DNA from 3 places in the Yersinia alsatica genome. Region 2 is predicted to be linked to each of the others. Evidence: predicted binding sites of a transcription regulator. Region 2 holds the regulator's gene; each other region holds the start of a gene.

Region 1 (7,908 bases), 1.1 Mb from region 2:
TTGTTTGATTCATTTAATCCGCTATTAGGTAGCCCACTCGATAAGATCGAACGAGACGTGCTAATACTGATGCTGACAATGATTAAGGCACACAGTTATCACAGTACTCAGTCAGCAGAAGACTCACGCTTGGCCAATGCTATCAATCAGTTAGTAGCACACTTTCAACAGCTTTCGGGCATGACGCTGAGCAGCAATGAAATGCTGATGAACCAGCTTTTTGCCCATCTGGCCCCTGCTATTGAGCGCTGTTATTTCAATATCGGTATTGATAATTCATCACTGAAAGAAGTTAACCGCCAATATCCACGGCTGTTACGTACAACTCAGCAGGCGCTGGTCGCGTTTGAGCAAGAGTATCAAATTCAATTTTCTGCCGACGAGATTGCTTTAATAGCCATTAGTTTTGGTGCCTGGCTGATGCAGGATAATGCATTACAGGAAAAGCAGATTTTACTGCTGACGCGGAATAATCCGTTATTGGAAGAGCAAGTTGAACAGCAGGTTCGTGAGCTGACCCTGTTGCCGCTGCATATTAAATACTTACCGCATGATGTGTATTTGCAGTCCGGTGCCCCTGCCGGTACCGCGGTGGTGCTGACCCCTTATGCTGTGCGGCAACCTGAATCAATGCCCCCATTAATTCAGGTTTTATTGCCACTGACTGAACAACAAAACAACCAGTTACGTAGTTTGTTAGAATTGCCCTAGTGGCTAAGATTTTCTGGTGCCGCGACCACTCGCGGGCGAATAAACAGCGCGGGGATCACGATCAATGCCATAACCCAGAATACTCCGCCCTGATAGTGCTCGAACAGGAAACCAGAGATAACCGTCATCACCGCAATCCCTCCTCCCATCGCCAGTGCAGAATAAACTGACTGCAAACGGATGACATCTGGCCCCCTCCGGGCGGCAATAAAGCGCATTGCCGCCAGATGGCAAACAGTGAACGAGCCGCAATGCAAGATTTGAATAAAAATAAGCCACGACAGTTCGGTGGTAGAGGCCATCAGGCTCCAGCGAATAATGCCACTGATCGCGGAAAGCAGTAACAGGCTACGGGCTGTCCAGCGGCGGAAAAGAACATTACTGAATGCGAAGACCAGAATCTCGGCCACCACCCCCAATGACCATAAATAGCCAATGGTGGCAGCAGAGTAACCGGCATCTTGCCAGTAAATTGAACTGAAGCTGTAATAACCGGCGTGTGCGCCCTGCAACAGAGTTACACAGAGTAAAAAACGCCACACTTGCGAATCAGATAACAACACTTTCCAGCGAGTTGCGGCCACATTGCGGTGCTTAACCTCCCCCTGCGGCATGATGCTGGGTTTCAGCCATGCCCCCACTAGCATGGCTGAAACACCGAAAAGCAGGCTATAGAGGATGGCGGGATGGCCCCAGACAGAGACCAGCTTCCCGGTCAATGCCGAGCCAATAACAAAGGCCAGTGACCCCCATAGCCGGACTTTGCCGTAATCCATGGTTATCTGTTTTTGCCAGGTCGCTGCCAGCGCATCGGTCAGTGGTACTAATGGGCCAAAAAATAGGTTAAAACCGGCAATAACTATCATCAACCAGGCCCAACCATTACCGAACCAAAAGCCGATGGCAAAAGCCAATGCCAGGAGTGTCAAAATGCGGATTGCGGTAACCAGATGGGAAGGATCTTTAACGCCAGGAGCAATAATCAGGCTACCGAGAAAACGGGAAATCAACCCGGCACCAAGCAAAATACCAATGGTTTCAGGCGGTATCCCTTCCCCTTGCAACCAGATGCCCCAGAAAGGCAGGAAAATGCCATAAGAAAAGAAATAGGTGAAATAGCTGAGCGACAGCCAACGTGTTGATTGCAATACCATGAATCCCTCCGAGGTCAGCCGTTACTGTGACAGAGGCCTCGTCTGCTAGCAATGCTGTAATTATGCAAACATACAGTTTGTGATTAAATTCACATTTAAATCATACGGATTACAAATTACCAACAGCTGCTGCGATAGCTCCCGCATGACGTCAAGAGCATTTTTATCCGCCTGCTATAGACATAAAAAAACCCGCATTACGCGGGTTTTATAAACTGACATCAATCTGACGATATTATGCGTAAACCGGGAAACGCGCACAGATAGCCAGAACTTTCTGTTTGATACGTTCGATGGTGGCTTCGTCGTTGATGTTATCCAACACATCACACATCCAACCAGCCAGCTCGCGAGATTCATCTTCTTTGAAACCACGACGAGTGATGGCTGGGCTACCGATACGCACACCAGAAGTGACAAACGGGCTTTTCGGGTCGTTAGGAACACTGTTTTTGTTCACGGTAATATTGGCACGGCCCAAGGCGGCATCCGCATCTTTACCCGTGATGTTTTTATCCACCAAATCAAGCAAGAACAGGTGGTTATCAGTGCCGCCAGAAACCACTTTGTAGCCGCGATCCAGGAATACAGCCACCATTGCTTTCGCGTTCTTAGCCACTTGTTGCTGGTAAATCTTGAACTCAGGTTCCATGGCTTCTTTCAGCGCCACCGCTTTACCAGCGATAACGTGCATCAATGGGCCGCCTTGGTTGGCTGGGAATACCGAAGAGTTCAGTTTCTTATACAGATCTTCATCACCGCCTTTCGCCAAAATCAAACCGCCGCGTGGGCCAGCCAGTGTTTTGTGCGTGGTCGTGGTGACAACGTGTGCATGTGGAACTGGGTTAGGATAAACACCTGCCGCTACCAAGCCCGCTACGTGAGCCATGTCCACGAAGAACCATGCGCCGATGCTGTCGGCGATTTCGCGCATTTTTGCCCAATCAACGATACCGGAATAAGCAGAGAAGCCGCCGATGATCATTTTTGGTTTATGAATTTCAGCCTGACGTGCCATATCTTCATAATCAATCTTGCCAGATTCATCAATACCGTAAGGGACGATATTGTACAGTTTACCGGAGAAGTTAACCGGTGAGCCGTGGGTCAGATGGCCGCCGTGCGCCAAATTCATCCCCAGAACGGTGTCGCCTGGCTGCAACAAAGCAGAGTAAACCGCCACGTTTGCTTGAGAACCGGAGTGCGGCTGAACGTTAGCGTAATCAGCGCCGAACAGCTCTTTAGCGCGATCGATTGCCAGTTGCTCAACGATATCAACATATTCACAGCCACCGTAATAACGCTTGCCCGGATAGCCTTCAGCATATTTGTTCGTCAACTGAGAACCTTGTGCCTGCATAACACGCGGGCTAGTGTAGTTCTCTGAGGCAATCAGTTCGATGTGCTCTTCCTGGCGCACCACTTCTTGCTCCATTGCACGCCATAGATCTGCATCATAATCGGCAATGTTCATTTCACGCTTTAACATCCGGCTCTCCTGACTTAACTAACATTTGGGGTCTATGCCACAGTGTAAACTGTTTTCCCCCCGTTAAGATAGGTCTTGACAGAGGTTTTTACGCAAACGATTGGCTCCAGACTGCGTAAGGCTTTGACCTGTTCAGAGTTCATCCAAAGCAACGGAATTATCCTCATATTCATTATGTGATTTTTTCACATTCTGTGAACTGGCACCGCGCAGTAAACCCTTATAAGGGCAATGTTGATTTACAAATTCAGTAGCGATCTATAAGATGCATTTAAAATACATGTATTGATTTGTAACTTATAATCCCAATCATTGGCATTGCAGCAGTCAAGGATAGCGGGAAGAAAAATAGTTGAAGAAAACAGTTAAGGAGCACCGCATGCTGGACCAACAAACCATCGCTACCGTTCAATCCACCATCCCATTACTGGCCGCTACCGGGCCGAAACTGACCGCGCATTTCTACGATCGCATGTTCGAACACAATCCTGAACTCAAACACATTTTCAACATGAGCAACCAGTTCAATGGCGATCAGCGCGAAGCCCTGTTCAACGCAATTTGTGCTTATGCCGCGAATATTGATAATCTGGCGGCGTTACTGCCCGCCGTGGAACGTATTGCCCAGAAACATACCAGCCTAAATATTAAACCAGAGCATTATTCTATTGTTGGTCACCATCTGATAAGCACCTTGGATGAAATGTTCTCCCCCGGTCAGGAAGTGCTAGATGCGTGGGCCAAAGCCTATGGTGTTCTGGCGGATGTGTTTATTACGCGAGAAAGCCAGATTTATGAGCAGAGTGAAACCAGCACTGGGGGCTGGAGGACTTTGCGCCGTTTTCGCCTCATCAAAAAAGAGATGCAGAGTGAGGTTATTTGTAGCTTCGAGCTAGCACCAGAAGATGGTGGTCGAGTGCTGGATTTCAAACCGGGCCAATATCTGGGTATCTATATTGAAGATGAGCGTCTCGAATATCAGGAAATCCGCCAATATTCTCTGACCGCGGCACCAAACGGCAAAACATACCGAATTGCGGTGAAACGTGAAGAGCAAGGTACAGTGTCGAACTATCTTCATCAACAACTTAGCGAGGGCGATACCGTCCGTGTTGCCCCGCCTCGGGGTGATTTCTTCCTCGATATTTCACCCGAGACACCGGTGGCATTGATTTCTGCAGGTGTGGGTCAAACGCCCATGTTAAGCATGCTTAATACCTTGCATAACCAACAGCATTCAGCCCCGGTGCATTGGCTGCATGCTGCTGAAAATGGGCGAGTTCATGCTTTTGCCGATGAAGTTTCAGCTATTGCAGAAAATATGCCGAATCTTAGCCGCCATGTGTGGTACCGCGAACCAAGCGAGCAGGATAATAAAGGGCAGGATTATCACAGCCAAGGCCTGATGGATCTCAGTTCACATCAGTGGCTGGCAGCAGATCCCAACAGGCATTATTACTTCTGTGGCCCATTAGCTTTTATGCAGTTTGCTGGTCGTCAGTTATTGGCACAAGGAGTGGCATCTGAGCGGATTCACTATGAGTGTTTCGGTCCGCATAAAGTCATTTAATTATTGAATTTTATTTAATTTCTTTCGGGGATGCTATTCGGCCTCCCCAACATATCGGTTATAAAAAATCCGTTTACTTATTGCTTTTAAATTTGGTAGAACGTGATTTAGATCTCATATATCCTAATTTAATATTGCCACGATGAGACATTCAGATGAATGTCTAAATGTTCATATAACTGAAAATTAATCGTGCGACTAAAATTATCCCCTTACTATTTATTGCCCAGTAACAAAACTTATTGCTGGGTGAATTAAGGCTGAATTGACCTACCATGAGTAAGAAATTCATAAAAAAAGAAGGGTTGGCATTAGTATCCATGGCGCGCTATTTAATTGGCGAACGCCCCGGTAATCGGCTTAAAACCATTGATGAGTTATCCGATGATTTCGGTATCTCCGTCGGTGTGGTGCAGCACGCATTAAAAGTGCTGGAGGCAGATAACGCGATTATCGTGGAACGTCGAGGCCGTAACGGAACCTTGCTGATTGATCTGAATATGTCGCTGTTACTGCAACAGGCCGATCTGGGTAATATGGTGTGCGCTATGCCACTGCCCTACACCAAACTTTATGAAGGTCTGGCGAGCGGTTTAAGGCAACAATTTACCTTACTTCCCCTTTATTTTGCCCATATGCGTGGGGCTGAAGTACGTATCGAATGTCTGATAGATGGCATTTACGATATGGCTGTCGTCTCCCATCTGGCAGCGAAAAGTTACTTAGCACAAGGGAAAGTGTCGGTAGCGTTGAATCTGGGAAATGGCTCTTATGTGGATGGTCACCAACTGATTTGTCGTCGTGGTGAACAGCATAATATCCGCCGCGTAGGGCTAGATCCGCGTTCGCCAGACCAGTGTCTACTGACTGAGATTAAGTTTGCCGGACAACCTATCGAAGTAGTTGAATTGCCTTATAGTGATTGTATCGCCCATATTAACCGTGGTGATATTGATGCGCGTCTCAATATTCTGTGTCAATCAGGGGTTATCGACCCCGATATTGGTCAAGGACTCGATCAGGTTATCAACCGGTTAGAAAATTTTTGGCAGTTGCCGGTTCATAGCTCCCAAGGCGCTATGGCCATTACCCATATGGCAAATGCATTAATGCGCACCCGCCGCGGTGAAGAGATTAATGCGCTGGACCCAGCGATATTAGCGGAAATTACCCAAAGTGAAGATATTCACTATATTCGAGAGATCAATCAGGATCTATTGGCTTATTTTTCGCTAAAACCAGCAGAAAATGAAATCGGATATTTACTCGCCAACCTTTACGGTCTATACCTTTCTAGTGACATGCCCACTTTGCGTTAAGTTAATTTATTAGGGCACAGTTATAGAAAATATAACACCAGGGCACTTTTATAATAAATATTCAAAATAATGATAATTTAATTAAATCTGTGATGCCGTGGACAATCAGGACATAAAATGTTTTTAAAAACCCTGTTAAAACAAAATACTCAATTAATTGACGCGGCTATTTCTTTTTGGCACCAGGGGAAAATTTCTCCTGATAGCTATGTCATTGATGTTGAACAGACAGAAGCGAATGCACGCCTGCTGCTTGAAACAGCAAGTCGTTACCAGATAAAACTGTATTTGATGAGTAAGCAATTCGGGCGAAACCCGGAGTTATGCCGCCGACTGCTGGCTTGCCAATATCAGGACCAGCGCTATCAGGGCATGGTAGCCGTTGATTTTAAAGAAGCGCGCCAGCTTTATCGCCACGCCATTCCTGTTGCTCATATTGGGCATTTGGTCCAACCACCTTCTGGCATGGTGGACGAAGTTGTTCGCCAACGACCTGAAGTCATTACTGTTTTCTCATTAGAAAAGGCACTGGAAATATCGCAGGCCGCCCATCGTCAGCATATTATCCAGCCACTCATGCTGAAAGTTTGCCAATCTGGCGACTTATTATATGCCGGGCAGGAAGCTGGTTTTGAATTAAGCCAGCTACCCGCAGTGATTGCAGCTTTGAGAGAGATGCCGGCAGTACGACTAGTCGGGATAACACATTTTCCCTGCATGCTATATGACTCCCAGTCACAGCGGACTTCGCCAACAGCCAACATGCATACTCTACTGGCCGCGCGGAATATTTTACAGGCACAAGGGGTGAGTATTGAGCAGGTGAATGCCCCCTCAGCAACCAGTTGCACCACCCTGCCTCAATTGGCTCAATGGGGGGTGACACACAGTGAGCCGGGCCATGCCCTCACCGGCACCATTCCTGCCAATCAGCATGGTGACCAACCAGAACAGATATCCATGCTTTATCTGTCCGAGATTTCCCATCATTTTGCGGCTAACAGTTATTTATTTGGTGGCGGCCATTATCGTCGCGGCCATTTACAGAATGCATTGATTTGGCACGATAACCAATTTAGCCAAAGCACGATATTACCGATTGATGATGACAGTATCGATTATTGCCTGCGACTCGCAGGACAGTTCCCGGTCGGCAGCCCGGTTATCATGAGTTTCCGTACCCAAATATTTGTTACTCGCAGTGATGTGGTTTTGATTGATGGCATCCAAAGTGGAAACCCGCGCATAATGGGTCGCTATGATAGTCAGGGTAATAAACTGCCAGAATAGTAAGCGATACTAATAGAATCAATCTTCCGTATAATGACTGACTTGCTTCGGAGCCTGCCCGATGATCAATCCCAATGGATATACCTACGCCCACGAACATCTGCATATTGATTTGTCCGGATTTAAAAATAATCTGGACTGTCGCTTGGACCAATATCAACCCATTTGCGACGAAATGCGTGAATTAGTGGGCAAAGGTGTGGCGAATATCGTCGAAGTCACTAATCGATACATGGGGCGCAACCCTCAGTTTTTATTGAATTTGATGCGCGACAGTGGCATAAACGTTATCGCTTCAACCGGATATTACACCGACAGTTTCTATCCGCCGATGGTGCGCGAGAGTAGCGCGCAACAATTAGCGCAGACCATGAT
Region 2 (7,908 bases):
GCTACCAACACGCCAAACAAACCGCTATGAGCAAACTGATGAAACAAGTCGGCAAACCTTATCGCTGGGGCGGCACCTCCCCTAATACCGGTTTTGATTGCAGCGGGCTTATCTATTACGCCTATAAAGATGTCATCAGAATAAAAATGCCGCGCACCGCCAACGAAATGTATCATTTGCGCGATGCAGCACCGGTTAAACGCGCTGAATTAGAAAGTGGTGACCTGGTGTTCTTCAATATTGCTAATCGTGGTGTGGCCGACCATGTAGGGGTCTATTTAGGCAACGGCAAGTTTATTCAGTCCCCGCGGACGGGCGAAGAGATCCGCATCAGCATGATGGATAATGACTACTGGCAAGATCACTATGTCGGCGCGCGCCGGGTAGTGACACCAAAAACCATCCGCTAATCCTTACTCTGGCACCCGGTAAATCTATCAGGTGCCTACCTCTCACCATCCCCACCAATCACATAACTCAATGCGTTTAATTTTCGTGCAATCCCCCATCTTGTAGTGTGGTTATATCTGTCATTCCTGTTGAAAGTTGTTAAGATTAATACCCACAACAAAAATACAACAATTATGATTTAACCGCTCTTCGCCGCATCATGGCTACAGCTAATGACCGGATTTGAGGAGCAAACACCCTGAGCAACCCCGAAAGGAGAGAGCTATGTCTTTTGAATTACCCGCATTACCTTATGCACAAAATGCACTGGAACCGCATATTTCGGCTGAAACACTGGAATATCATTACGGCAAGCATCACAACACCTATGTGGTGAATCTTAATAACCTGATTAAAGATACTGAGTTTGCTGCTAAGACGTTGGAAGAGATTATCAAAACCTCCAGCGGCGGCATCTTTAACAATGCTGCCCAAGTCTGGAACCATACTTTTTACTGGCACTGTCTGTCGCCGAATGGCGGTGGTGAACCAACGGGCAAAGTCGATGATGCCATTAAGCAATCTTTTGGTTCTTTTGCTGAATTTAAAGCGCAATTTACCGACGCCGCAGTGAAAAACTTTGGTGCAGGTTGGACGTGGCTGGTCAAGAAAGCGGATGGCACTCTGGCAATTGTCAGTACATCGAATGCAGCAACACCACTGACAACCAGCGATAAGCCGTTGTTGACTGTGGATGTGTGGGAACACGCTTACTATATTGATTACCGCAATGCGCGGCCAAAATATCTGGAGAACTTCTGGGCTTTGGTTAACTGGTCTTTTGTTGAGCAGAATTTAGCTTAATAGCGGCGTAATAATTAAGGGCGGGTAAACCGCCCTACTTATCACCGGCAAGCGGCTTAATTAATTCATTACCGCCACGAAGCTAAAGACAATAATCATTGCCAGCGCACCAACAGTCGTAATCAGCGACATCTTCAAATTGGTATCCATAAAAACTCCTCAGCCGGTTAATTTTAGTAGGGAAAAGGCACATAATTAGTGCGTTAAATTATTTTCCCACAGATAGGAAAAAAAATCTTGTGCTCATTACGCACTTTATAACATTGATTAGCTCTTCCACTTTCCCTCCAGATCAGACAAAATTCGCAGTTCATAACTGCATACCGACTAATAACGTCCAATAAAAACTCTCAGACGACCAGCTGACTCAACCATCCAGCCTACTATCGTGCTTCTGTCTGAGCGGTTTTCGAGTAATGCAGGCAAACGATTAACATAATACTTACCTGCTGTAACAGGTAAGCTTAGGAGTCATTTTTTTATGGCAACGATTAAAGATGTGGCCAAACACGCGGGTGTGTCCACCACCACCGTTTCACACGTGATCAATAAAACTCGTTTCGTCGCCGAAAATACCAAGGCTGCTGTGTGGGCAGCCATTAAAGAACTGCATTATTCGCCCAGTGCTGTGGCTCGCAGTTTGAAAGTGAATCACACTAAGTCAATTGGTTTACTGGCGACATCCAGTGAAGCCCCCTATTTCGCTGAAGTGATCGAAGCGGTTGAAAATAGCTGCTATAGCAAAGGCTATACCCTGATTTTATGTAACTCTCATAATAATCTGGATAAACAAAAAGCTTATCTGGCCATGCTGGCGCAAAAGCGTGTTGATGGGCTATTAGTGATGTGCTCAGAATATCCCGAGCAACTGTTAGGGATGCTGGAAGATTATCGTAATATTCCAATGGTAGTTATGGATTGGGGCACCGCGCGCGGTGATTTCACCGATTCAATTATTGATAATGCCTTCGAGGGTGGCTATATAGCTGGCCGTTATCTGATTGAGCGCGGCCATCGTGATATCGGTGCTATTCCCGGCCAGTTATCACGTAATACCGGGGGCGGTCGCCATCAGGGCTTCCTGAAGGCATTAGAGGAAGCCAATATCACGATACGCGATGAATGGGTGGTTCAGGGCGATTTTGAACCTGAGTCTGGTTATAAAGCCATGCATCAGATTTTGACGCAAAAACATCGTCCGACCGCGGTATTCTGTGGCGGAGATATCATGGCGATGGGCGCAATATGTGCCGCTGATGAGTTGGGTTTACGCGTGCCGCAAGATATTTCGGTGATCGGGTATGACAATGTGCGTAATGCCCGCTATTTCTCACCGGCGCTAACCACGATCCACCAGCCCAAAGAGCGATTAGGTGAAACCGCCTTTGCCATGTTGCTTGATCGTATTGTCAGCAAGCGCGAAGACCCACAAACCATTGAAGTACACCCGAAACTGGTAGAGCGCCGTTCTGTCGCTGATGGTCCGTTCCGCGATTACCGCCGTTAATCCTCTTCGGCCAGTCACATTCCACGTGACTGGCCGCTAGTGCTGCACGCCGCCGTCATCCGCTGCATTGCCATCCTTTAACCATTCGTCATTTAGCGTGACACTGTCACCTAAATAGTCCAGTAACCACGCTAAAGCTGGGGAGTGATTATTCTGTTCCCAGGTTAAGCAGCACGGGCTATCCGGCAGTGGTTCAGCTAACGTCAATGCCACCAACTGGCCATCGGCAATCAGCGGCGACACCATATGGGCTGGCACCATACCAATGCAAAGCCCTGCACACAGGCAGTCAATCCCCGTCGTCCAGTCCGGTGCTACTAATCGTTGCTGATTATCCAGCGTCCAGGTATCTCGCTTAGGCAGATTTCGTGCCGTATCTTCCAGACAAAGTGAAGGATATGGCCGCAACTGATTGTCGTTAAGTGGCCCGGTTAAACGGGCTAAAGGATGGTTCACACTGACTACACAATGCCAGGTCAAAAAGCCCATATCGCGAAATACAAACCGCCCTCTCACCGGGATGGCCCGGGTGGCACCAATGGCCATATCGGCTTGCCCATCGACCAAAGCATCCCAGACACCATTAAACACCTCATAGCGCACCCGCAGCTCCACGTCAGGGAAATGGCGATAAAAATCCAGCACCAGGCGGCGACTTCGCTGCGGTTTGACGATTTTATCTATCACGATATTTAATTGCCCCCGCCAGCCATTCGCCACCTGTTGGCACTGACGGCGCGTGTTATTCATTTTTTTGATAACATCCCGGGCTTCTTTGATGAAAACCACTCCAGCCTGAGTTAATTCGACATCGCGATGACGCCGCTCAAACAGGGGAACTGCCAGCCACTCCTCCAGTTGGCGCACGGTATAACTGACGGCAGACGGCACACGGTGCAATTCTTGAGCAGCCGCACTGAAGCTGCCGGTGCGCGCCACAGCATCAACCACCTCCAATGAGTATTCAGACCACATTATTTTCTGCCTCTCTATATTCAATTATTTGGTGTCAATTTTTTTGATAGCTTCTCGCAAATATTACCGTTTCACAACTGATTATCGTAGCGGATAGAATGCCCCCCGCTATAAATCCCTAATTATAAAGCTGTCTCAAGACAGCAAATTGCCTGCAAAATTATGATAAAGAGAAATAAAGTATGAAGACGTCAACAAGTTTCATGTTCTATCTGGCGGGTTTGAGCATGTTGGGGTACTTGGCCACCGATATGTATTTACCCGCCTTTGGTGCCATGCAACAAGAATTACAAGCCTCCGCTGGTTCCATTAGTGCCAGTCTCAGCATCTTCCTCGCCGGTTTCGCTATCGCCCAGCTTATTTGGGGGCCAGTCTCCGACAAGCTGGGCCGCAAACCAGTGCTATTAGCTGGATTGGGGTTATTTGCCATCGGCTGTTTGGGGGTGTTGTGGGTTGAGACAGCAACACAACTCTTGGTGCTGCGCTTTATTCAAGCTGTGGGGGTCTGCTCAGCAGCAGTGAGTTGGCAAGCATTAGTGGTAGACCGCTACCGTGACGGTAAAGCCAACCGGGTCTTTGCCACAATTATGCCGTTAGTGGCGTTATCTCCGGCACTCGCCCCATTATTGGGTGCTTGGCTATTGAACCACTTCAGCTGGCGCTCAATTTTCGTCGTACTGTTGGCCGTGACACTGTTACTTTTGATCCCCACTGCACTACTGAAAGAGCGGAAAAATGCCCCATCAGATAATACGGTGCAAAATAAAAGCGCCATTAGTTTCTGGCAGCTCCTAAAATCGCCAGTCTTTAGCGGCAACGTGATGATATTTGCGGCATGCAGCGCGGGGTTCTTCGCCTGGTTAACCGGCTCGCCTTTCATTCTGGGTGAGATGGGATATAGCCCCAATGCCATTGGTTTGAGTTATGTTCCACAAACTTTGGCCTTCCTGCTGGGGGGGTTTGGTTGCCGCAGCGCACTGACTCGGATTAAAGGCAATACCCTGCTGCCTTGGCTGTTGAGCGGCTATGCCATCAGCATGGTTGCGCTCTATTTGATCGCAACATTGACCACGCCAACGCTGATAACTTTACTTATTCCATTCTGCTTAATGGCGCTTGTGAATGGTGCCTGCTACCCTATTATCGTAGCAAATGCATTAACCCCATTTCCGGCCAATACGGGTAAAGCCGCAGCACTACAAAATACGTTGCAGCTCGGTTTGTGTTTTGTCGCTAGCATGGCGGTTTCGGCTTATATCAGCCAGCCCTTGTTGGCCACAGTCACAGTGATGTTATCGACCGTTATTTTGGCATTTCTGGGTTATGGCATTCATTGCTACGCTTTGCGCAAAGAAAAAAGCCACACTGACAGTACTGGCTATAATTGCGCTGAGTCATAATTACCAATAAAAATAGTCACTAACGAACATGCTGGCCGGGAACGATTTATTATTGAGAAAGCGTCCCGGCAAGCCTATACTCGATTTAACCGATAACGATATCATTAAAAAAAAGCATTATCTTAAGCATTTTCTGTGCGCGTGGATTGCGTCACATTTACTCTTATGGATGAGTCGCCCTAACTCCAAGAGTCATTAGGGTTTCTTCTTAATCTTCCTCTTTACCTGAAGTAATGGGAGCTGCAACAACACTGCAACTTCAAATACCAAGGGTATGTCCGTAAAGGACATCAGACACCAAGGTCACGACAACCTATTTGGTATGTATTCGCGTATATCGACAGTGGCGCGGGTCATAAGTCAGAAGAAAGTGATGGAGAAGCTATGAGTTCATCCTGTATTGAAGACCAGAGTATTCAAGAAAATCCGTGGTTCCGCATTGTGCAAGAAATGCTGACTCGGGCTGATATTGAAATCAATGGCTCACGCCCCTTCGACATTAGAGTTAATAACCCAGACTTTTTTAAGCGGGTATTACAAGAAGGATCTTTGGCATTAGGTGAGAGTTATATGGATGGCTGGTGGGAGTGCGACCGCCTGGATATTTTCTTCCAGCGAGTACTCAGAGCCGGCTTGGAAAAACAACTGCCACATCATCTCAAAGATACTTTACGTATTGCCGCTGCTCGCATTATCAATTTGCAATCAAAGAAAAGAGCCTGGATTGTCGGTAAAGAACATTATGACTTGGGTAATGACTTATTCAGCTTAATGCTCGATCCCAATATGCAATATTCTTGTGGCTACTGGAAAGATGCCACCACACTTGAGCAAGCGCAGGAAAATAAATTGCAGATGATCTGCGAGAAACTGCAATTAGCTCCGGGTATGAAGCTGCTGGATATTGGTTGTGGTTGGGGTGGGCTTGCCGCTTATGCCGCCCGTCACTTCGGGGTGTCTGTCACCGGTGTCACCATTTCTGCTGAACAGCAAAAATTGGCGCAAAAACGCTGCGAAGGGTTGGATGTCACGATTTTGCTGCAAGATTATCGTGACTTAAATGAACAATTCGACCGCATCGTTTCTGTTGGGATGTTCGAGCACGTCGGGCCGAAGAATTATCACACCTATTTTGATGTGGTAAATCGCAATCTAAAACCTGATGGTTTATTCCTGTTACATACCATTGGCGCCAATCGTACTGATCTCAGTATTGATCCGTGGATTAATAAGTATATTTTCCCCAATGGCTGCCTACCGTCAGTGAAGCATATTGCCAACGCCAGCGAACCTTATTTCATCATGGAAGACTGGCATAATTTCGGTGCAGACTATGACCGAACACTGATGGCATGGTATGAACGTTTTCAAGCTGCATGGCCAAGTCTGGCAGAAAACTATTCACCACGATTTCAGCGGATGTTTAGCTATTATCTGAATGCCTGTGCGGGTGCATTCCGCGCCAGAGACATTCAATTGTGGCAAGTATTATTCAGCCCAAATGGTGTCGAAGGCGGTATTCGGGTTGCTCGTTAATCTCTTCTCTTAAGTTAGCAAGGCAGCGGGCCATTAGCCCCCTGCTTTGCTCTCTGTTAACTAGCTCCGCACAGTTTTTTCTACTGCTGCTGCCGCAGTAGCAATATCGCGCTGTGCCAAAACTCGCTCGACAGTGTCAACTACCGCTTGGGTCTGTGGATCTATTTCGATATTAACCCGATGCCCTAAGCGCTTTTTACCTAATGTGGTCCGCGCCAGTGTTTCGGGGATCAAATGCACACAGAAACGATTCCCCACGACTTCACCGATAGTCAGGCTAATACCATCAATACCAATGAAACCTTTATGCAGTACATATTTCATTAAATCATCACTGGGCATGCGGAACCAGATCTGGCGGTTATTTTCTGAGGTGTATATCTTGGCAATTTCAGCAGTACAAATAATATGCCCGGACATAAGATGCCCACCAATTTCATCACTGAATTTAGCGGCCCGCTCCAGATTAACCACGTCACCAACCTTAATATCCCCCAGATTAGTAATACGCAGCGTTTCTTTCATTAAATCAAAACTGACCCGATTCCCATTCACTTCAGTCACTGTCAGACAGCAGCCATTGTGGGCCACAGAAGCGCCTAAAGCTAATTCAGGCAATAGCTCACTCGGCATTTCCACCACATGGGTGCGGAAGTTGGATTTTTCCTCGATTGCAACCACTGGCGCGGTGCCTTGCACAATACCTGTAAACATACGCCATGCCTCTTATCTGTTATCTATAGAAAGAAAAATGCTATGCCTTGATTTTGCCTCAGAAGATAAGGAAAACCAAACCACTTAGATGAAAAAGGCACTTCCGTGGTATTTCATTGATTAAGCTTGGCGAGTAGGTACAATCTTTATACCCTTTGTACTTGAAGTTACAGGGGGGTTAGCTACGCTCACTCCCCCGAATCACTTACTTGAGTAAGCTCCATCGGGATTCGTTCGCTTGCTGTCTACCTGTAACTCCAATTACTTTGGCTATATTTATTTCCCATTGCTTTATTTGTCGTAAATCGCACGATAAATAATCACTATTAAAATGATAAAAGGTGCATACGTGCAGAAGTATATTGTAGAAGCGCGTAGCTTATTGGCTCTCGCTATTCCCGTTGTCATCGCGCAATTATCGCAAACAGCCATGGGCGTGGTTGACACTATTATGGCCGGCTCTGTCAGTGCAACGGATATGGCCGCAGTGGCTGTTGGTACCTCAATTTGGTTACCCGCTAT
Region 3 (7,908 bases), 450 kb from region 2:
GACGGCTGGTATTGGAGTTCTCTGCCCGGAAAGTTGGGCCGAAGGTGTAAACTTTTGATAACGCACAGGCGTAGGTTTCACCATTCAACTGACCGGATACTGTCAGGAAAGCTTCTTTACCGAAAAAGTCTTCGCTGAAATCGACAGCACCGGTATCTGTGCGTGGCAGATTTTCTAGATCCAATGTGGATACACGGAACATTTCGCCAGCGCCTTCGGTATCTGAGGCGGTGATTAGTGGGGTAGAAACCCAGAAATAGCCATTCTCATCGAAGAAACGGTGAATGGCTTGCGCCAAGGTATGGCGAACGCGAGCAACCGCGCCGATTAAGTTAGTCCGTGGGCGCAAGTGCGCGACCTCACGGAGATACTCGATGCTGTGACGTTTTGCTGCCATTGGGTAGGTATCGGGATCATCGACCCAACCGACGACTTTAATAGCCGTGGCCTGAATTTCAAAACTTTGGCCTTCACCCGGTGATGCAACTACCGTTCCGGTGACTTCTACAGAACAGCCGGTAGTCAGATGCAGCACTTCATCCTGATAATTCGGCAAACTATTATTCACGACGGCCTGTAACGGGTCAAAGCAGGAACCGTCATAAACGGCAACGAAGGAGATACCCGCTTTAGAATCTCTCCGGGTACGCACCCAACCGCGTACGGTGACTTCACTGTCAACCGCAGCACGGCCTTGCAGTACGTCGACTACAGGCACTACGCTCATAGATTTCTCTCTTTAATAAATAGTTTTATAGAAATAGTTAATAACCCAACAAAATGGGGATATTGCTATGTTACTTGTGGCAGTGCAGGACACAAGTAGAAATCACCAAATCGGTGCAACATTTCTAGGGTTAGCTTAAATAAAGACGGCATAAACGGGATAGAGTTTAATAGAGACAATGATGAGGAGACAAAAGATGTCGGTGATATGAATAGCCGGGCAGAATGAGCCCAGCTACTCGTAAACCCGTGAGCAATATGCTAACTGGCTTTCTTAACCAGCGGCAGAGCAAATGCTTCACGTAATTCATCAACAAAAGCCGGGTCGTGGCAAATAGTTTTACCCGGGCTATCAGAAAGCTTAGCGACGGGTTTATCGTTACATTCGACCAGCTTAATAACAATATTAAGTGGTTTGACACCGGGAATATCGCAGGTTAGGCGGGTACCAATACCAAACACCAATTTAATCCGCTGATAGAAATGGCGATATAGCGACAGCGCTTTTTCCAAGTCTAAATTATCAGAGAACACCAGCGTCTTGCTCATAGGGTCAATACCCAGTTTTTCATAATGAGCGATAGCTTTTTCACCCCATTCGACCGGATCACCCGAGTCATGGCGCAATCCCTGATAGCGCTTAGCGAATGTCTCGTCAAAATCGCGCAGGAAAGCATCCATGGTAATGCAGTCGGTTAATGCGACCCCAAGTTGATCGGGATATTCATCTAGCCAAACTTGCAGCGCCACGCGTTGGCTGTTGGCCAGAACCGGGCTTATCTGCTGGTGAGCCTGGAACCATTCATGGGCCTGAGTGCCAACCGGCGTTAAAGATAACTCGCGCGCTAAATCATAATTACTGGTGCCGACCAGATAGGGGAACTCGTCTTTTAAGCTGCTAACAATGGCATGTTGTATCTCGCGTGAGAAACGACGGCGTGTACCAAAGTCCATTAATTTGAAGTGAGTAATATCGATATCAGCACTCAGCGCTTTAAATTGCTGAAGTTTACTACGCAATTGCTTGACGGCTTGAGCGGCGGTGACATGTACAGAACGACGGTGATGTACGATTTCACTGATTACTGCCAGTAATGGCACTTCCCATAGAATCGTTTCACACCACAGCCCGGTAATGCGAATATCTAATTTCCCTTCCTTATTTAATACGCTGACTTGCTCTGGATTAAAACGAAAATCCCGCAGCCAATTCAGATAGTCATCCTGAAAGAAGGGTAAACTTGAAAGATAGATAAACTCATCATCGGTCAATGCCAATTGGCTCATCAATGTTATTTGATGGCGGATTTCGTCGGCATATTCGCCCAACAGCTCATCACCACGGCAGCGAAACTCCGCAGCAACGGTAATATGGCGATAACGATGGAACACTGCTTGTTGCATATGGAGCTTATAAGCATCCGTATCAAGCAATGAAGTCAAAATCGGTGAGGCGTCTTGGGTCATGGCGCTATACAGCATCCTCGTAGGAGCATTTTCCACAGTCGGCATAATCTAAAAGTTGCAGGAGTATACCGGTATTATCCTGTTATTGAAGCCTCATCACACCATAAATGCTAATCAGAGGTCTAGGATTAAACGTGCCATTATCAGCGAAGTCGCTCTTTTCTTAAATGTGTTATGGGATAAAAGCCAAATTTTTAGGTATTTAGATGATGAGAGAGAAATATTGTCTTAAAAAATATAGGGTTATTAACTTGAGTAGAATATCGACAAAGCGTAAGTTTTTATGTCTACGATGGGGAAATGCATCTTGCACATTTCCCCGTCATTATATTTGCATTTCTTAACAATTATTTAATTTTAGTCAAAACGAGGCAAAATTTTAATAAGAGGTAACTAAAGGAGGGCTGACTGGCTTGGTGTTCTTTTATAGATTTTCTGGCTATTTTTAGGCCAGACATAGACGTGGGGTTGTGGTGGTGATTAAGTGAGTATCTGCTTATCTGGGTTTAATTTTATTAATGTGCAGGCTGCTTTTTGTTCGATACAGAATTTGCCGCAATAGCATAGGTTCTCAACTGGGATTTTTTTGCAATTGTGATACATTGAAAAGCTATCTGAGTCTGAGGGCAAAGCCACTGGCAGCCTTGTTTTTAACCCAAAATTATTGGTTTTCACTCAAACATTATTGTTTTTAGCCTAATGTTTTTTAGCCCCAACAACCATAATTGCAGACCTGGTAATCATATTCACTGATGACGTCAAAAGGGTTTCTATGACACAACAGCCGCAAGCTAAATACCGTCACGATTATAAATCGCCGGATTACACTATCACCGATATCAGTCTGGACTTCGCGCTAGATGCACAAAAAACGACGGTAACGGCGGTCAGTAAAGTAAAACGTCAGGGAACAGATGGCGCACCGCTGATTTTAAATGGTGAAGATCTCACATTAATGAGTCTCAGTGTTGATGGGCAAGCCTGGCCACATTATCAGATACAGGATAACGTGCTGGTCATCGAACAACTGCCGGCGAATTTCACACTTACAATTGTTAATGATATTCATCCTGCAACCAACAGTGCGCTTGAAGGGTTATATCTTTCCGGCGAAGCATTGTGTACCCAGTGTGAAGCCGAAGGTTTTCGTCATATTACCTATTATTTAGACCGCCCTGATGTGCTGGCGCGTTTTACTACGCGGATTGTTGCCGATAAAACGCTTTATCCTTATTTACTCTCCAACGGTAATCCGGTGGGGAAAGGCACTTTAGACGATGGTCGCCATTGGGTTAAATGGGAAGACCCATTCCCAAAACCTTGCTACCTATTTGCTTTGGTCGCCGGTGATTTTGATGTTTTACGCGATAAATTCATTACTCGTTCTGGTCGAGAAGTTGCGCTGGAGTTGTTTGTTGACCGTGGCAATTTGGATCGTGCTGATTGGGCGATGACCTCGTTGAAGAATTCCATGAAATGGGATGAGACCCGTTTTGGTCTGGAATATGACCTAGACATTTATATGATTGTTGCGGTTGATTTCTTCAATATGGGCGCCATGGAAAATAAAGGGTTGAATGTATTTAACTCAAAATATGTTCTGGCAAAAGCAGAAACAGCGACAGATAAAGACTATCTGAATATTGAAGCGGTTATTGGCCATGAATATTTCCATAACTGGACTGGTAACCGCGTGACGTGTCGCGATTGGTTCCAGTTAAGTTTGAAAGAGGGGCTAACAGTATTCCGTGATCAGGAATTCAGCTCTGATTTAGGGTCGCGTTCGGTTAATCGCATTGAAAATGTGCGTGTCATGCGCGCGGCACAGTTTGCAGAAGATGCCAGCCCAATGGCTCATGCTATTCGGCCCGATAAAGTTATCGAGATGAACAACTTCTATACCTTGACGGTGTACGAGAAAGGTTCAGAAGTTATCCGCATGATGCATACATTACTGGGTGAACAGCAATTCCAGGCGGGTATGCAACTCTATTTTGAGCGCCATGATGGCAGCGCCGCAACCTGTGATGATTTTGTCCAGGCCATGGAAGATGCATCAAATGTCGATTTATCTTTATTCCGCCGCTGGTATAGCCAATCGGGTACGCCAATCCTGACGGTACGTGATGATTATGATGCGGAAAAACAGCAATATCATCTGTATGTGAGTCAGAAAACATTACCAACCCCCGATCAGCCGGAAAAACTGCCATTGCATATCCCATTGGATATTGAGTTATATGACAGCAAAGGCAATGTTATTCCGTTACAGAGAAATGGCTTGCCGGTTCATCACGTCCTGAATGTGACAGAAGCGGAACAGACTTTTACTTTTGATAATGTTGAACATACGCCGATCCCGTCTCTGCTGCGTGAGTTCTCCGCGCCGGTAAAACTGGATTACACCTACAGTGACCAGCAACTGACTTTCCTGATGCAGCATGCGCGCAATGAATTCTCCCGTTGGGATGCGGCGCAGAGCTTGTTGGCAACGTATATCAAGCTTAATGTTGCTAAATACCAGCAGAAACAGCCGCTGAGTTTACCTAATCACGTGGCCGATGCTTTCCGTGCAATATTGCTTGATGAAAATCTTGATCCCGCTTTAGCCGCTCAGATCCTGACATTGCCATCCGAAAATGAAATTGCTGAGCTGTTTACCACTATTGATCCACAGGCAATCAGTGCGGTGCATGAGGCGATTACTCGTTGCCTGGCTCAAGAGTTGTCCGACGAACTGTTGGCTGTCTATGTGGCGAATATCACCCCAGTCTATCGTATTGAGCACAGTGATATAGCCAAGCGTGCCTTGCGTAATACCTGCTTGAATTATCTGGCGTTTGGTGATGCCGAGTTTGCTAATAAACTGGTCTCTTCGCAATATCATCAAGCCGATAATATGACTGACTCGCTGGCCGCATTAGCCGCATCAGTGGCGGCACAACTGCCATGCCGGGACGAGTTACTGGCTGCCTTTGATGTGCGCTGGAACCATGACGGTCTGGTGATGGATAAATGGTTTGCTCTGCAAGCAACCAGCCCGGCGGTAGATGTTTTGGCGCAAGTTCGCGGGTTGCTTAAGCATCCGGCGTTTAGTTTGAGTAATCCAAACCGTACTCGCTCATTGATTGGTAGCTTTGCTTCCGGCAACCCAGCGGCCTTCCATGCCACTGATGGCAGTGGTTATCAATTCCTGGTGGAAATCCTCAGCGACTTGAATACCCGTAACCCACAGGTTGCTGCTCGTTTGATTGAGCCATTGATTCGTTTGAAACGCTATGATTCAGGGCGTCAAGCTCTGATGCGTCAGGCATTGGAACAGTTGAAAATGCTGGAAAACTTATCAGGTGACCTGTACGAGAAAATCACCAAGGCATTAGCGGCATAAGCTGTTTTTGTATAATGAATAGAGGGCAGTTGTGCCCTCTATTCATGACTGACCCACTCTGCAATACCACTATTCTTTCCATGGCTTTACTTCGCAAACGTTTACTTTCCTGAAAGATGAATTTACCATTCCCGCATCAACGGCTTGTCATCGCTCGCTCAGGAGATTACATGTACTATCCTCTCGTCAAAAAAGCACTCTTTCAGCTTGATCCAGAACGTGCCCATGAGTTTACTTTCCGCCAGCTAAAACGAATTACCGGCACACCGCTTGAGTTTTTGGTACGTCAGTCGGTGCCAACTAAACCGGTAAGTTGTATGGGATTGTCATTCAAAAATCCACTCGGCTTGGCTGCGGGTCTGGATAAAGACGGTGAGTGTATTGATGCTCTGGGGGCAATGGGGTTTGGTTTTATTGAAGTAGGGACTGTGACACCACGGCCGCAGTCAGGTAATGATAAACCCAGACTCTTTAGGATCGTTGAAGCCGAAGGTTTGATCAACCGCATGGGATTTAATAATCACGGCGTTGATAACTTAATTGAAAACGTTAAAAAATCACATTTTGGCGGTATTCTCGGTATTAATATCGGCAAGAATAAAGATACTCCCGTAGAACAAGGTAAAGACGATTACTTGATTTGTATGGATAAAATTTATCCTTACGCTGGATATATTGCGATTAATATCTCTTCACCAAATACACCGGGATTACGAACTTTACAGTATGGCGAAGCATTAGACGATCTGTTAGCTGCAATTAAAAATAAACAAACTGAATTACACCAGCGCCACCATAAGTATGTTCCTGTGGCAGTAAAGATCGCGCCAGATCTTACTGAAGAGGAATTGATCCAAATAGCTGACAGTTTGGTTCGCCATAATATAGATGGTGTTATTGCCACTAATACAACTTTAGATCGTTCCCTCATTCAGGGATTAAATTATTGCGAACAAGCCGGTGGTTTAAGTGGCCGACCATTACAATTACGCAGTACTGAAGTGATTCGTCGTTTATCGCAAGAGCTACAAGGGCGTCTGCCTATTATCGGTGTGGGTGGAATAGACTCAGTAACCGCTGCTCGTGAAAAAATGGCTGCGGGTGCTTCATTGATTCAAATTTATTCCGGATTTATCTTCCGTGGGCCAGGTTTGATTAAGAATATCGTTACTCATATCTAATTATTTATCTTCTTTACTTGCCTGGGGGTTTATTTATTCCCCCAGCTCGTCTATATTTTGTTCCTATAGATTAAATATACATCAAAAACCTTATTTGAATTTAGTCTCATTTGGCGGGTGAAAATCTTGCTCATTGAGTCAATGATGTTGGCGACAATAGTGGGAAGGATAAAATATGCGGATTAAACCAGACGATAAATGGCGTTGGTATTTTGATACCGAACATGATCGACTCATGTTGGATTTAGCTAATGGTATGATATTTCGCTCGCGTTTCCCGTCAAAAATGTTAACCCCTGATGCTTTTGCTGACTCCGCATTTTGTGTTGATGATGCCGCGCTTTATTTTGAATTTGAAGATCAGTGCCGCCAAATTAAAATGGGCCATGAGCAACGTTCAGAATTGATATTAAATGCTTTGGTTGCATTTCGTTTTCTAAAACCTTTAATGCCTAAAAGCTGGTATTTTGCACAACAGCCAAAAGCTTGGTTGCCACAGAATGCTGAATTGGCGACAGTAAAAGTATTGGATAGCGGTGAAGATATTAGTTTATTGGTGGTTGAATCAGGCGACTCTGCCAGCTTATGTTTATTGGCACAATCTCAGGTGGTATTAGCAGGGCGTCAGTTAGTATTGGGTGACGCAATAAAGATAATGAATGATCGTTTGTTACCGCTGGTGATTGAACAGACGTACACCGCGCCAGCCTACGACCGGGCGATGTAATATCCATTATCTTTCAAGCTACAGCCGTGGTGGCTACCTTACTGACGTAAGTTAGTCGGTATTCTCTTATTTACCGCTGAGAGTAATATCCCCTTTAGGGATACAACTGCAACAAAGAATCGTCCCGTCATTACCGATAGCACTCTGTTTTAAAGGTGCGACATCGCCATTGATTAATGTAATTCGACAACTGCCACATATCCCTGCCCGACAAGAGTAAGGTATACGAATATTTTGTTGCTCCAATTGCTCTAATAATACCTGCTGATTATTACCATTAAAGCGGATGCCATTATATTCAATAGACAGCGTTTTGGATTGATCTTGCGGCGCGGCTAAGCTTTCAACCACAGCACCGGCACTATAAGGGCGTGGTGGTTTGGTTGACAGAATTTCGACTTCATCCCCAACCCGAATAA

What was found. The regulator PurR, encoded in region 2, represses purine synthesis genes. The targets are predictions, from matches to a motif close to CANGCAAACGTTTGCNTG.
Region 1: the regulator PurR is predicted to act here: its motif matches at 3,444-3,461, upstream of glyA (serine hydroxymethyltransferase).
Region 3: the regulator PurR is predicted to act here: its motif matches at 5,672-5,689, upstream of pyrD (quinone-dependent dihydroorotate dehydrogenase).

Annotation. Positions count from the first base shown of each region.
Region 1 covers NZ_CP104006.1:1,959,439-1,967,346, reverse strand. The annotation lists gene csiE (stationary phase inducible protein CsiE) at 1-711, shown strand, start outside; gene N0H69_RS08710 (3-phenylpropionate MFS transporter) at 708-1,865, opposite strand; gene glyA (serine hydroxymethyltransferase) at 2,101-3,354, opposite strand; gene hmpA (NO-inducible flavohemoprotein) at 3,734-4,924, shown strand; partial or broken gene yhfZ (GntR family transcriptional regulator YhfZ) at 5,200-5,889, shown strand; gene N0H69_RS08690 (PRD domain-containing protein) at 5,875-6,243, shown strand; gene N0H69_RS08685 (YhfX family PLP-dependent enzyme) at 6,361-7,533, shown strand; gene N0H69_RS08680 (phosphotriesterase-related protein) at 7,595-7,908, shown strand, end outside.
Region 2 covers NZ_CP104006.1:3,022,261-3,030,168, reverse strand. The annotation lists gene N0H69_RS13525 (C40 family peptidase) at 1-410, shown strand, start outside; gene sodB (superoxide dismutase [Fe]) at 676-1,254, shown strand; gene cydH (cytochrome bd-I oxidase subunit CydH) at 1,315-1,404, opposite strand; gene purR (HTH-type transcriptional repressor PurR) at 1,736-2,761, shown strand; gene punR (DNA-binding transcriptional activator PunR) at 2,798-3,736, opposite strand; gene punC (purine nucleoside transporter PunC) at 3,919-5,136, shown strand; gene cfa (cyclopropane fatty acyl phospholipid synthase) at 5,521-6,672, shown strand; gene N0H69_RS13490 (riboflavin synthase) at 6,733-7,386, opposite strand; gene N0H69_RS13485 (MATE family efflux transporter) at 7,736-7,908, shown strand, end outside.
Region 3 covers NZ_CP104006.1:2,573,045-2,580,952, forward strand. The annotation lists gene asnS (asparagine--tRNA ligase) at 1-727, opposite strand, end outside; gene pncB (nicotinate phosphoribosyltransferase) at 988-2,193, opposite strand; gene pepN (aminopeptidase N) at 2,966-5,581, shown strand; gene pyrD (quinone-dependent dihydroorotate dehydrogenase) at 5,752-6,762, shown strand; gene N0H69_RS11350 (cell division protein ZapC) at 6,938-7,489, shown strand; gene N0H69_RS11355 (YcbX family protein) at 7,556-7,908, opposite strand, start outside.